3 regions of the Thermoanaerobacter sp. RKWS2 genome follow, and region 1 is predicted to be linked to each of the others. Evidence: riboswitches for the same ligand, from Rfam matches in the RefSeq annotation. Region 1 holds a riboswitch; each other region holds the start of a gene.
The links. Region 1 has a riboswitch for thiamine pyrophosphate ahead of thiT (energy-coupled thiamine transporter ThiT). Riboswitches for the same ligand answer to the same signal wherever they lie in the genome.
Positions count from the first base shown of each region.

Region 2: linked by a shared signal. The riboswitch ahead of thiC (phosphomethylpyrimidine synthase ThiC) and the one ahead of thiT (energy-coupled thiamine transporter ThiT) in region 1 are both predicted to bind thiamine pyrophosphate.
Region 3: linked by a shared signal. The riboswitch ahead of thiD (bifunctional hydroxymethylpyrimidine kinase/phosphomethylpyrimidine kinase) and the one ahead of thiT (energy-coupled thiamine transporter ThiT) in region 1 are both predicted to bind thiamine pyrophosphate.

Region 1 covers NZ_CP110888.1:2,588,219-2,592,508, reverse strand. Annotated here, with positions in the region: gene OEI98_RS13775 (ABC transporter ATP-binding protein) at 1-1,339, shown strand, start outside; TPP riboswitch at 1,462-1,564, shown strand; gene thiT (energy-coupled thiamine transporter ThiT) at 1,627-2,265, shown strand; gene OEI98_RS13765 (phosphatase PAP2 family protein) at 2,696-3,232, shown strand; M-box (ykoK) riboswitch at 3,296-3,458, shown strand; gene mgtA (magnesium-translocating P-type ATPase) at 3,828-4,290, shown strand, end outside.
Region 2 covers NZ_CP110888.1:2,235,202-2,239,491, reverse strand. Annotated here, with positions in the region: gene OEI98_RS11770 (ISLre2 family transposase) at 1-1,194, opposite strand, end outside; gene thiC (phosphomethylpyrimidine synthase ThiC) at 1,322-2,620, opposite strand; TPP riboswitch at 2,666-2,773, opposite strand; gene OEI98_RS11760 (IS30 family transposase) at 3,065-4,108, opposite strand.
Region 3 covers NZ_CP110888.1:723,650-727,939, forward strand. Annotated here, with positions in the region: partial or broken gene OEI98_RS15245 (hypothetical protein) at 319-375, shown strand; gene OEI98_RS03620 (iron-containing alcohol dehydrogenase) at 775-1,974, shown strand; TPP riboswitch at 2,359-2,461, shown strand; gene thiD (bifunctional hydroxymethylpyrimidine kinase/phosphomethylpyrimidine kinase) at 2,519-3,313, shown strand; gene thiE (thiamine phosphate synthase) at 3,317-3,958, shown strand; partial or broken gene thiM (hydroxyethylthiazole kinase) at 3,955-4,290, shown strand, end outside.

The DNA.
Region 1 (4,290 bases):
GACTCAGATAATCACTTCTGTGACGACAGTAGTAGGCGTTTTGATTATGATGTTTACCATAAACTGGCTTATGACTTTAGTGGCGCTTTTGATAATTCCTTTGTCTTCTTTGGTAATTGCCTTTATTGTCAAACATTCACAAATGTATTTTAGAGAGCAGCAGGATTATTTAGGGCATGTAAATGGTCATGTGGAGGAAGTATATGGAGGCCATAATATAGTAAAGGCTTTTAATGGAGAGAAAAAGAGCATTGAAAAGTTTGATGTATTAAATAACACTTTGTACGGAGCAGCTTGGAAGTCACAGTTTTTGACAGGTATTATGATGCCACTTATGAATGTAATAGGAAACTTGGGTTATGTGGCGGTTACAGTTTTGGGTAGTTGGTTGGTCATAAAAAATGCAATAGAAGTGGGGGATATTCAGGCGTTTATACAGTACATCCGATCTTTTACACAGCCTATTGCTCAGATTGCAAATATTTCCAATATACTGCAACAAACTGCTGCCTGTGCAGAAAGAGTATTTGAGTTTTTGGAGGAAGAAGAGGAAGTTCCAGATAATCCACAGCCTGTAAAAATTGAAGATATAAAAGGGAATGTGGAGTTTAGAAATGTTCGTTTTGGATATAGACCTGATAAAATGGTGATAAATAACTTTTCTGCTTCTATTAAGGCAGGACAAAAAGTTGCAATTGTCGGTCCTACTGGTGCAGGAAAGACTACTATAGTGAAACTTTTAATGCGCTTTTACGATGTGAATGAAGGAGCTATTTTGATTGACGGGCATGATATAAGAGATTTTACGAGAGAAGATTTGCGTTCACTTTTTGGCATGGTGCTTCAGGATACTTGGCTTTACAATGGTACTATTATGGACAATATAAGATATGGCCGTCTCGATGCTACTGATGAGGAAGTTATAAAAGCTGCTAAGGCAGCTCATGTTGACAGTTTTGTAAGGACATTGCCAGGGGGCTATAACATGGTATTAAATGAAGAGACCACAAATATTTCTCAAGGGCAAAAGCAGTTACTAACTATAGCAAGAGCTATTTTGAAAGATCCCAAAATTCTCATACTCGATGAGGCTACAAGCTCTGTAGATACCCTTACAGAAATACAAATACAAAAAGCGATGGATTACCTTATGAAAGGACGCACAAGCTTTATAATCGCTCATAGGCTTTCTACGATAAGGGATGCTGACTTGATACTTGTCATGAACCATGGAGATATTATAGAGCAAGGTACCCACGAAGAGCTTCTTAAAAAAGGCGGTTTTTATGCAAGTCTCTATAACAGTCAGTTTGAAAAAGAGGAAGAGATGGCAAGTTAATACCATTTGATGTGTGTGCAAAACGTCAGCAACCTACAAAGCTTGGCCATCCGCATTTGATAATTATTCTTGACACAGACTACAGAAAATGATAAATTAAAGGTGAAAACAAAATAGGTGGTTATGTCCGCTGGGGGAGCCTTAATGGCTGAGATGGCATTGATGCCAAACCCTTGGAACCTGATGAGGGTAATGCCTCCGTAGGGAATGCGGCTCAAAAATACCGCATTTCGCGGTATTTTTTTCAGCGAACATAGCCTCTAAATATCATGGAGGTGTTTTTTATTATGTCCTACATTATAAGTATATTTTCTGATTTTGCCAAAATAAAACCAGTGACCTTATCAGTTATATTGGCAATTTTATTGGCAGCTTTTCTTTTATATCTGATGCGAAGAAGTGTCAAATTTGACACAAAGATGCTTGTCTACGGAGCACTTTCAATCGCTATTTCTTTTGTGCTGTCATATATAAGGTTTTACCATTGGCCACAGGGTGGTTCCATAACGCCTGCCAGCATGCTTCCACTTTTTATATTTGCGTATTATTATGGACCAGGTCCTGGTGTGATTGTTGGCATGGCATATGGACTTTTGCAACTTATTCAAGACCCCTTTATAGTCCAATGGGTGCAAGTACTTCTCGACTATCCTTTGGCTTTTGGTGCATTAGGACTTGCTGGCTTTTTTAGAAAAAACCTGAGTTTGGGAATTTTAGTCGGCGGATTTGGACGATTTTTCTCTCACTTTTTATCCGGAGTATTCTTTTTTGCAAGCTATGCGCCAAAAGGAATGAGTCCTATAGTTTATTCACTTTTAGTTAATGGAAGCATAATAGGTGTAGAAGTGGCAATATGTTTTGCAGTTTCACTAATTCCTCAAGTTAGAAATGCTATCGAGGAAATTAAAAAGAAAGCAATTGCTTAAAGGGGTATTTCCCCTTTTTTATTTTTTTCAATGGATAGCCAAAATAATGGTATAATATTTTGTAAGAAAAAATTTAACATAAAATTAACATCCCTATAATGTTTTTTTAATGTTATCATAAGATAATTTAATCAAAGGTTATGGGAAAGCCCATGGATAAATAGGAACAGGCCATAAAAGAGTAGCAAAGGCTGTTGAAAAAGCTTTTGAAAAGTACGATAATGTATATATAATTGTAGATATAAAGAATATAAAATCCTTTTGAAAGTTAAGAGAATTGTTGTTTGAAAACCTTGATAAACTTAAGTATATGAAAAAAGAATGGAAGAATTGGTTTATAAAAATTCCGCTGATAGAGTGTGTGAAATTGTGCTGAAAAATTTCGATGAAAGCATTAGTGAAATGAGATTATAGGGAGGGGATTTTGCTGATGCAAATAAAAAGAGTGCTTCTTGACAAAGACAAAAACATTTTTTTCTATATAAACAAAAGAATAAAATGTAATATATTGGACAAAATAATGCCTAAAATAACTCATATAGGAGGTCCTTTTTTTACAATATTTTCTTGCTTATCTTTAATATTTTTCGGAAAAAACAATGTGAAAGCCTCTGCTTTAGAAGCTTTAACTGCTCTTGTAAGCAGCCATTTGTTTGTTCAGCTCTTAAAAAGAAAATATACAAGACCAAGGCCTTATATGGTATTAGCTAATACAAATACTTTTAAACATCTTTTAAAAGATTATTCTTTTCCTTCAGGTCACGCTACTGCCAGTTTTTCACTTGCTATGACTTTTTCAATGTTTTTTCCAAGCCTTGCACTGTTCTTTATTTCGCTGGCAGTACTTGTAGGGATTTCAAGGATATACATTGGACTGCATTATCCTTCAGATGTATTAATGGGCTCAACGATAGGTATTACTTTTTCTTATCTAACCCATTTTATAGCTACAAAGTTGTTTTTGTAAAAAATTTTTCAAAATAGATTGACAGATTGTAAATAGAAGAATATAATGTAGAAGGGCACAAGTTAATACAATCGTTAGGTGAGGCTCCTATACAGATATACGCTGCTGCCCGGAAACATCGAGAGATGCTAACGGGTCAACAAGTATTACCGAATTAAGGTTTTACTTAATGCAGCTGGAGGATGCTCCAAAGCTGTATAGTGCCAAAGCTCAACGAATTGAAATGTTAAAAAACCTCTTTCATTCGTTGAGAGGTTTTTTAATTTGCGAAAAAACGGAGGTGAGAAGAATGGACGGTGGAGGTAGTAGTAAAAGCTATAAAGGTATATGTAATATGACATTGAAGAAGGATGGGCATAGTTTGAGGCCACGTCCATTCTTCTCACACGTGGCCTTTTCAATAAATTTTGCTATTTCTTAAAATGCCTATTTATCCCTTCTTTTGATGTCCTATTACATATACCTCCAAAACAATTCCTTTTAATTCCATCGTCTAAGTGCGAAAGTTTTTCACAAAAAAACAAATACTGTAACTGTAAGGTTGCAAAAGACTCAGCAGCCTTAGTCTATTATTGTGTTTTGGAGGTGTATGGAAATGATCAAAATCGCAAAGAAAAATGGATTCACAGATACGATACTTACCCAATTAATTGAGTTTGCGAAAAAAGATGTAGATGAAGTTTTGGCACAATTAGGCACAGACAGAGAAGGTTTGACTTCTGAGGAAGCAGAAGATAGACTTGAAATGTATGGGTTAAATGAAGTAGCCCATGAAAAACCAGCTCCTTGGTATATTCAATTGATTAAAGCTTTTATTAATCCCTTCATAGGTATATTGGTATTTTTGGCAATTGTGTCATATATAACTGATGTACTTTTTACTGCACCTCAAGACAGAGATTGGAGCACCATAATTATTATCTCTATAATGGTAACGGTTAGTGGACTGCTTCGCTTTGTTCAAGAGTACCGCTCCAATATAGAAGCGGAAAAATTGAAAGCCCTTGTTCACACGACTGCTGCAGTTATTCGCAAAGATACAGGTGAGAGAGAAATAA
Region 2 (4,290 bases), 350 kb from region 1:
ATTCTTGCTGAATACTCTTAATTTCGCCATTAACTTTAATCCTTCTCTACTCCATCCTAATGGATTCCTACTTAATCTAGAAGAAAATACATGACTTATATGCCCTTCTGCACTGCATCCTATTACATCTTTGTCTTTACTGTATATCTCTACTCCTTCCCAATTATTTAGTATGTACCTCTTGGCCTCTTTTACCTTCTCTTTTTCTCTCTCTTCCTTTGTTACCTTTATTAGTTCATTAAATACCTTCTTTAGTTCTTCTTTATCTCCTTCATTTATTGCTCTCCATATCTTATCCCTATACTTTGGCTCTTTTGATGTCGCTTTCAATACGTATTTGTTTAAATGATATCTGTCTAACACAAACCTTGATTTTACTATCCATTTTAATCCCTCTTTTATCCACGGTGCTCCATCTCCTGCTATGTATATCTTCTCTATCTTCTCTTCCTTGTAATTTTCTTCTATGTAATTTGCTACATCTATCCATATGTCTTCAGCTTTCTCTCCTACGTATGCCTTGTAATGCACATTTCTCAGTACATTTCTACCATTTTTCTCTTCTTTACCTTCATGTATGTATATCAATCGCGGTGTTTCATTGCTGCCATCTTGCAAAGGCACATGGTCTTCATCTGCTTCTATGTATAATACCCTTACTTCTTTCTTCTCTTTTATTTCTCTCTTTACCTCTACTTCTCCTATTTCCCTTATTGCGTTTAATACCGTCTGTTTACTTAACTCCTCTGGACATGCTTTTTTACTGCTTCTTTCATATGATTCTTCTATTGCGTTCTCTACTAACTTTATTTTTACACCTTTTTCTATCCTATCGTGCCGTCCTATCTCTAATGCATCATCCACCAAATATGTATATCTTCCATCCTCTCTGGATTTGTAATATGTCCTCTCATATTCTATATCCCCAAGGATTGTGGTTAATCTCTTTTTATCTTTCCTCTCTACTACCCATTTTTCTTTCCTTCTCTTATCTTCTTTTATTATCCTATCTAACTCTTCAATAATTGCTTCTATTGCCTCTCTACCTAGTTTGTCCGTGAGTTCTTTTATCCTTGCTGCAAGCTCTGTAATATTCATTCCTTTGTTTAATAAATCACTAAAAATTTCTATCACTTCTCTAGTGAAATTTAGAGCATTTTGTAGTATAATATCTTCAAAGATATGTTTGTTCACAAGAGACACCCCTTTCTGTGTTGTTTTGTTTTCCATAATCTATTTTATCACAGGGGTTGTCTCTTGTTTTTTTTACTCAAAAAATCCTACGATAATTTTACACTATGATGTAAATAAGGCAAAGGTATTAGCAAGTCATAGTTGAAGTTCCAAGGTACTCACTGACAATTTTCATAGCGCAGAATTTTCCGCACATACTGCAAGTTTTGGCTGTAGATATGTTTTTATTGACGCGATATTTAAAAGCTTTATCAGGGTCTATAGAAAGCTTTATTTGCTCATCCCAGTTTAAGGCTTTTCTAGCTCTAGCCATAGTTAAATCTTTTTCTTTAGCACCTTTTACGCCTTTTGCGATATCTGCAGCATGGGCAGCTATTTTTGCTGCAATAACGCCTTCTTTGACATCTTCTTTGTCTGGAAGTCCGAGATGTTCAGCGGGTGTAACATAGCAAAGGAAATCAGCACCAGAAGCTGCTGCAATTGCTCCTCCGATTGCTGAAGTTATGTGGTCATAACCAGGAGCTATATCAGTCACAATAGGGCCAAGCACATAAAAAGGAGCGTTGTGACAAAGTTGTTTTTGAAGTTTTACATTTGCTTCAATTTGGTCAATTGGCACATGCCCGGGTCCTTCTACCATAACTTGAACTCCTGCCTCTCGAGATTTCTTTACCAATTCGCCAAGGATTATAAGTTCTTGAATTTGTGCTGCGTCTGTAGCATCTTCAAGACAACCTGGACGCAGTCCATCTCCTAAGCTTAGAGTTATGTCATATTTTTTAGCAATATCAAGGAGTCTATCAAAATGTTTATACAAAGGATTTTCTTTGTTGTTATGGAGCATCCAAGCAATTGTAAAGGAGCCACCGCGGCTTACTATATCCATCACTCGGCCGTTGTCTTTAAGCTTTTTCAATGATTCAAATGTTAGACCACAGTGGACTGTAATAAAATCAACCCCGTCTTTTGCTTGTTCTTCTATAACTTCAAAAATAAATTCTTCAGGCATAGCTACAATGCTACCGTATTTGGATATAGATTCTACAGCTGCTTGATACATAGGGACAGTTCCTACAGGGACAGGGGAATTTTCAAGTATTTTTCTACGAGATTGGTTAATGTCGCCCCCTGTGCTTAAATCCATTACCGCATCTGCTCCAGCTTTTACAGCAACATTTAATTTTTCAATTTCTTTTTCAATTTCAGGGTATGCATCAGAGGTTCCTATATTGGCATTTACTTTTGTCGATAAACCCCTTCCTATGCCTTTGGGAATGAGGTTTTTGTGGTTGATGTTTGATGGTATTACTATTTCTCCTTTTTTAACTCCTTCTAAAATAAATTCTTCGTCTACTCCTTCATACTCTGCGACTATTTTCATCTCTTTTGTGACAATGCCTGAAAGGGCGTATTCCAATTGTGTCATAATAAAAACCTCCTTAAAAAATAAATAAACCATGGGGATTATAGCCATGGCAGATGACCACATCCCTACGCAGGTACTAACCTAACAGGTTCGATGGGTTAAAAGGCAACACCTTTTTCTCAGCCGGTTACGCCGGCACCCCATGTGGCAAATATTAAATTTTTATAATCGATAGGGTATAAATATTATACAATATTATTATACCACTAAAAAAAATCGGCGTATATTATAATTTAGAAAAAATTTAAGATATAAATTGCAATATTAAATGCAACACCTAATGAAAATCATGTAGATATAGGATTTGGAACAAATCATATATAACCTTAAGCCCATCTTAGTTAACAAATTGAGCGGAGGTCGTGATTTGTCAAGGGTTTAAGTCAGGCGAAGCCTGCCCCTTGACAAATCACGAGCGAGCTCTATACTTTATAAGGGATGGGCTTAACAGATTTTTGCCAGCTCTTCATAAAAGCATTCTTTAGGTGTTTTATAATTTAACAATTTTCGAGGAAGGTTATTAAGCCAGTTTTCTACTCTCTTTATCGTATCTATAGATAAATGTTTAATACTTTTACCTTTAGGGATGAAACGTCGTATAAGACCGTTATGTCGTTCATTTGTACCTCTTTCCCAAGATGAATATGGATGTGTATAATATACTTCTACGCCATATTCTAAAAGAGCACTTTCTAAATCACTAAACTCTGTACCATTATCAGATGTTATTGTTTTAAAGACCTTGCTTAAATTGTCACCAAACATATCTTTTAATTTTGATAGTGCATCTTTAACAGATTTACTGTCTTTTGTATCCAATAGTAATATTATTTCATGGCGAGTCTTACGCTCTATTAATGTTAAAAGCACCTTGTCATTAGACTTCTTGCCAATTAACGTATCTATTTCCCAATGCCCAAAAACTTCACGGCTTTCAACTTCTTTAGGCCTAAAATCAATACTTTTACCCATAATACGTTTATTTTTACGGTTTTGTTTCTTCCTTGGTTTTAAACGTAGTTTTAAAGGTAAATCAATGTTTTTAACTTTTAATAATCCTCTATCTATATAGTTGTACAGTGTTTTAGTACAAACAATGGTTTTATTATTCCAGCTTGGGTCTTTTTTACAATAGCCTACAACTGCATCTGGTGACCATTTTTCATTTAATATTTTATTTTCAGCATATTTCAAGAAATCTTCTGCTTTAGCTACTTTAAATTTAGCTCCGCAATTTGAACGATTTTTTTCGTAGATAGCTTGACCGGTTTCAGGAAAATAGCTTGTATAAGAAGATAAATCACTTCTAAGTTGTGTAGTAGTTCCACGTTTAATTTCACGGCTTATAGTGCTTGGAGATCGATTAAGTTTTTTAGCAATATACCGAATACTTCTTCCTTCTTTGAGTAATGCATAGATCTCTCCTCGTTCATAGCTACTTAAGTGTTTAAAAGAACGATTTTTTGTGGTATCATTATTATGAACCATAGTGAAAATCCTCCTTGTATGATGTTGAGTTGACACCTATATCATACACGATTTTCACTATGGTTTCTATTTTTTTATCTGTTGCATTTAATTATACAACTAACCAAAAAATTTAAGAAAGAGTACAAAAAAAGTTCTTGACTTTACAGTTTCAAAGTGATAACATAGATTACAACATGCAA
Region 3 (4,290 bases), 960 kb from region 1:
CTCTAATATTAGTTGTTAAAGCTAAAAACATTGATAGAAGGAGAAACCTTTACGATATGAGTTTAACATTTAATGCTCTAAAAGAAAAGATGTTTTTAAAATATATTTGTTATCGTCAATATATCCATTCACATTACTTTAATGTTGTGATATGGTGTTATTATATTATTGTAGACACTTTAACTCGAACAGGTTAAAATAAAAATATAAAGAGAGAAAGTGTCACAAAATGCCAAGAGGTCAAAGAAAATATAGTGAAGAGTTCAAAAACACTATAGTAGAGTTGAAGCTTGGTATAATAGAAAAAGACTACATAGCAGTATAGGGTATATGACTCCGCAACAATTTGAGGATTTGATTAAAAAATCTGCATAAAAATTTCGAGTTTTTGTGTCTACCATATTGACATAAATCCACTGGTACAGCTACTGTAATTGTAGACTAGCAAACGTGAGACAAAAATATGTTAAAAGTCAGGGAAGTTTGATAATTTCAAGCCCCTGACTTTTAATATTATTAGTATACGCCGATTATTAACATTCATTTAGCAGTAAAGGATGTCCTTATGATAATGCATGTATAGAATCCTTTCATACTTCTTTAAAGAAAGAATAAGTAAATATAGTTACTTACTATACTATAAGGATTTATAAATGGGGCAATAAAGGTAATAGATAAGAATAGATATTATAACTTGGGGTTGACCATTTTCTAAGATAGTGCTATAATTGTATACAGAGATTGTTATAAATTTAACAATAGGAGGTAATTAAAGTGTGGGAAACAAAAATAAATCCAAATAAGGTTTTTGAACTTCGCTGCAAAAACACGACTTATTTTGGAATAGGTAGTATAAAAAAGATAAAAGATATTCTAGAAGTTCTTAAAAACAAAGGTATCAACAATGTCATTCTTGTAACCGGTAAAGGTTCCTATAAAGCCAGTGGGGCCTGGGATGTGGTAAAACCGGCTCTTGAGACACTTGGATTCAAATATTCACTTTATGACAAGGTTGGACCCAATCCTACTGTTGACATGATCGATGAGGCGGCCAAAATCGGCCGGGAAACTGGGGCAAAAGCTGTTATCGGCATTGGCGGTGGCAGCCCTATAGATACCGCGAAAAGTGTGGCTGTACTGCTGGAATACACTGATAAAAATGCAAGAGAACTTTATGAACAGAAATTCATACCTGAAAAAGCTGCTCCTATTATAGCTATAAACCTTACTCATGGTACTGGTACCGAAGTAGACAGATTTGCGGTGGCTACAATCCCAGAAAAAAATTATAAGCCTGCAATTGCTTATGATTGCCTGTATCCTATGTATGCCATAGATGACCCTTCCCTTATGACAAAGCTTGACAAAAGACAGACAATAGCGGTTACTATAGATGCTTTAAACCACGTTACCGAAGCTGCTACCACTCTTGTAGCGTCACCTTACAGCGTCCTAATGGCAAAAGAAACAGTGAGGTTGATAGTTCGTTACCTACCCGCTGCTGTAAATGACCCTGAAAACCTTGTGGCCAGATACTATTTGCTTTACGCTTCTGCTTTAGCTGGTATTTCTTTTGACAATGGCCTTTTGCACCTTACCCATGCGCTAGAGCATCCTCTGAGTGCAGTAAAACCCGAGATAGCTCATGGTCTTGGACTTGGTGCTATACTGCCTGCAGTGGTAAAGGCTATTTATCCATCTGTTGCAGAAGTTCTGGCTGAAGTATATAGTCCTATAGTGCCTGGGCTAAAAGGTCTGCCTGCTGAAGCAGAATATGTAGCTAAAAAGGTTGAAGAATGGCTCTTTAATGTAGGATGCACCCAAAAACTTTCGGACTTTGGATTCACAAAAGAGGATGTTCCGACTCTGGTAAAGCTTGCTAAAACTACGCCTTCTCTGGACGGATTGCTTTCTAATGCACCAGTGGAAGCAACTGAAGCTGTTATTGCCAAGATTTATGAAGAATCTTTCTAAAATTTAATTTAAAAATTTCACAGCAAGCAGATAGACAATAGGCAATGAACAAGAACAGTATAGTTATTATTTTAACCATGTTGAAGGCAAAGAAATTTTAATCTTTGCAGACAGCGAAGGACAAACAATAGCACAACAAGTTCAAATAGGATATCTTTTTGATAAATAAGAAATGAAGACTGAGAAATTGAGGAGAGCCCTTAGCTTACAAAAATGAGCTAAGGGCAGTAATTTTATGTTTTTTTGTTAACACTTAAATTTTATCAGAAAAAGGGGAACTTATAACTTAACTCATTAAATATTGATATCATTTTCAAAATAATTGTTGAATTCTTTTGCGTTTGTGGTATAATTAGTTTAAGCAATTTACTTAAAACTAAATATGACAAGTGCTAGGGGAGCCAAAAAGTGGCTGAGAGGGGATTCGTTCCCGACCCTTTGAACCTGTCAGGGTAATGCCTGCGTAGGGAAGCATGCTTTTTAAAACATTTGTAAAAATGCTCACCTCACAGGTGGGCTTATTTTATTATTTGGAGGTGTTTTTATGAAATTAGCCCTTACTATTGCCGGCTCTGACTCTGGGGGAGGAGCAGGTATACAGGCAGATTTAAAGACTTTTTCAGCCCATAGAGTATACGGCATGAGTGTCATTACTTCAATAACAGCGCAAAATACAATGGGGGTTTTGGGAATTGAGGATATAAGTCCTGATATGGTGTATTTGCAGATGAAGGCAATTTTTGAGGATTTATACCCAGATGCAGTGAAGATAGGTATGGTATCTAATGAAAGCATAATTAAAATGGTTGCAAAAGGGTTAAAAGATTACAATGTAAAAAATATTGTGTTGGACCCTGTTATGATTTCAAAAAGTGGAAGCTATTTATTGAAGCCGGAAGCAGTGGAGGCTTTGAAAGAGGAACTGATTCCTTTAAGCCTTGTAGTTACGCCAAATCTTATGGAGGCAGGAGAGCTAATTGGAAGGGAAATCAAAAGTGTGTATGACATGAAAGAGGCAGCTAAAAGAATTTTAGATTTTGGTGCAAAAACAGTGGTGGTAAAAGGTGGACATCTTACAGGAGATGCTTTAGATGTATTTTTCGATGGAAAAGAGTTTTATGAAATTACATCAGAGAGAATCGATACTAAAAACACGCATGGTACAGGCTGCACATTTTCCTCAGCTATAGCTGCCAATATCGCTTTAGGCTATGATTTAGTTGAGTCAATAAAAAGAGCGAAGTCATACATTACAGGGGCTATAAAACATTCGTTGGCCATAGGGCATGGAGTAGGTCCCACTAACCATTTTTGGAATATAGAAATAAGGAAGGTGTGAGATATGGACTTAACCCTTTATGCTATAACGGATAGGTCTTACATAAAGGATATGGATATTGCTGACGCAGTAGAATTAGCAATAAAAGGCGGTGCAACAGTAATTCAACTGAGAGAAAAAGACATATCAAGTAGGGAATTTTATGAAATTGCTCTCAAAGTTAAAGAAGTGACAAAAAGAAATAGAATCCCTCTCATTATTAACGACAGAGTGGATATAGCTTTGGCAGTAGATGCAGATGGAGTTCACGTTGGACAGGAGGATTTGCCGGCAGATGTTGTAAGAAAAGTAATAGGTCATGATAAAATAGTAGGGGTATCAGCGAGGACAGTGGAAGAAGCTTTAAAAGCACAAAGAGATGGAGCGGATTATTTAGGAGTGGGAGCGGTGTTTAAGACTCCTACAAAGCCGGAGGCGGAAGCTATTGGAATAGAAGGGCTGAAAAAGATAAAAGAGGCAGTCACTATTCCCGTAGTTGCAATAGGAGGTATAACAAAAGATAATGCTTATGAAGTCATGTTAAAGTCGGGAGTAGACGGGATATCTTCAGTTTCAGCTGTATTTTATGGGGATATAGAAAACAATACAAGAAAACTTTTGGAGGTTATAGCAAAAGCGATAAACGATAGGAGGAATTTGAAATGAAAAAAGAATTGTTGAAAATTTTAAGAGAGAAAAAACCTTTAGTTCACCATATTACAAATATAGTTACTGTCAATGATTGTGCTAATATAACACTGGCTATAGGAGCATTGCCAGTCATGGCACATGCCTTGGAAGAAGTAGAAGAAATGGTAAGTGCAGCAGATGCTTTAGTTTTAAATATAGGCACTCTTACAAATGAACAAGTAGAAGCGATGATAAAGGCAGGAAAGGCTGCAAATAGACTTAAAGTACCAGTTATATTAGACCCTGTTGGAGCGGGAGCTACGAAGCTTAGGACACAAAGCTCAAAAAAGATATTAGAAGAGGTAAAA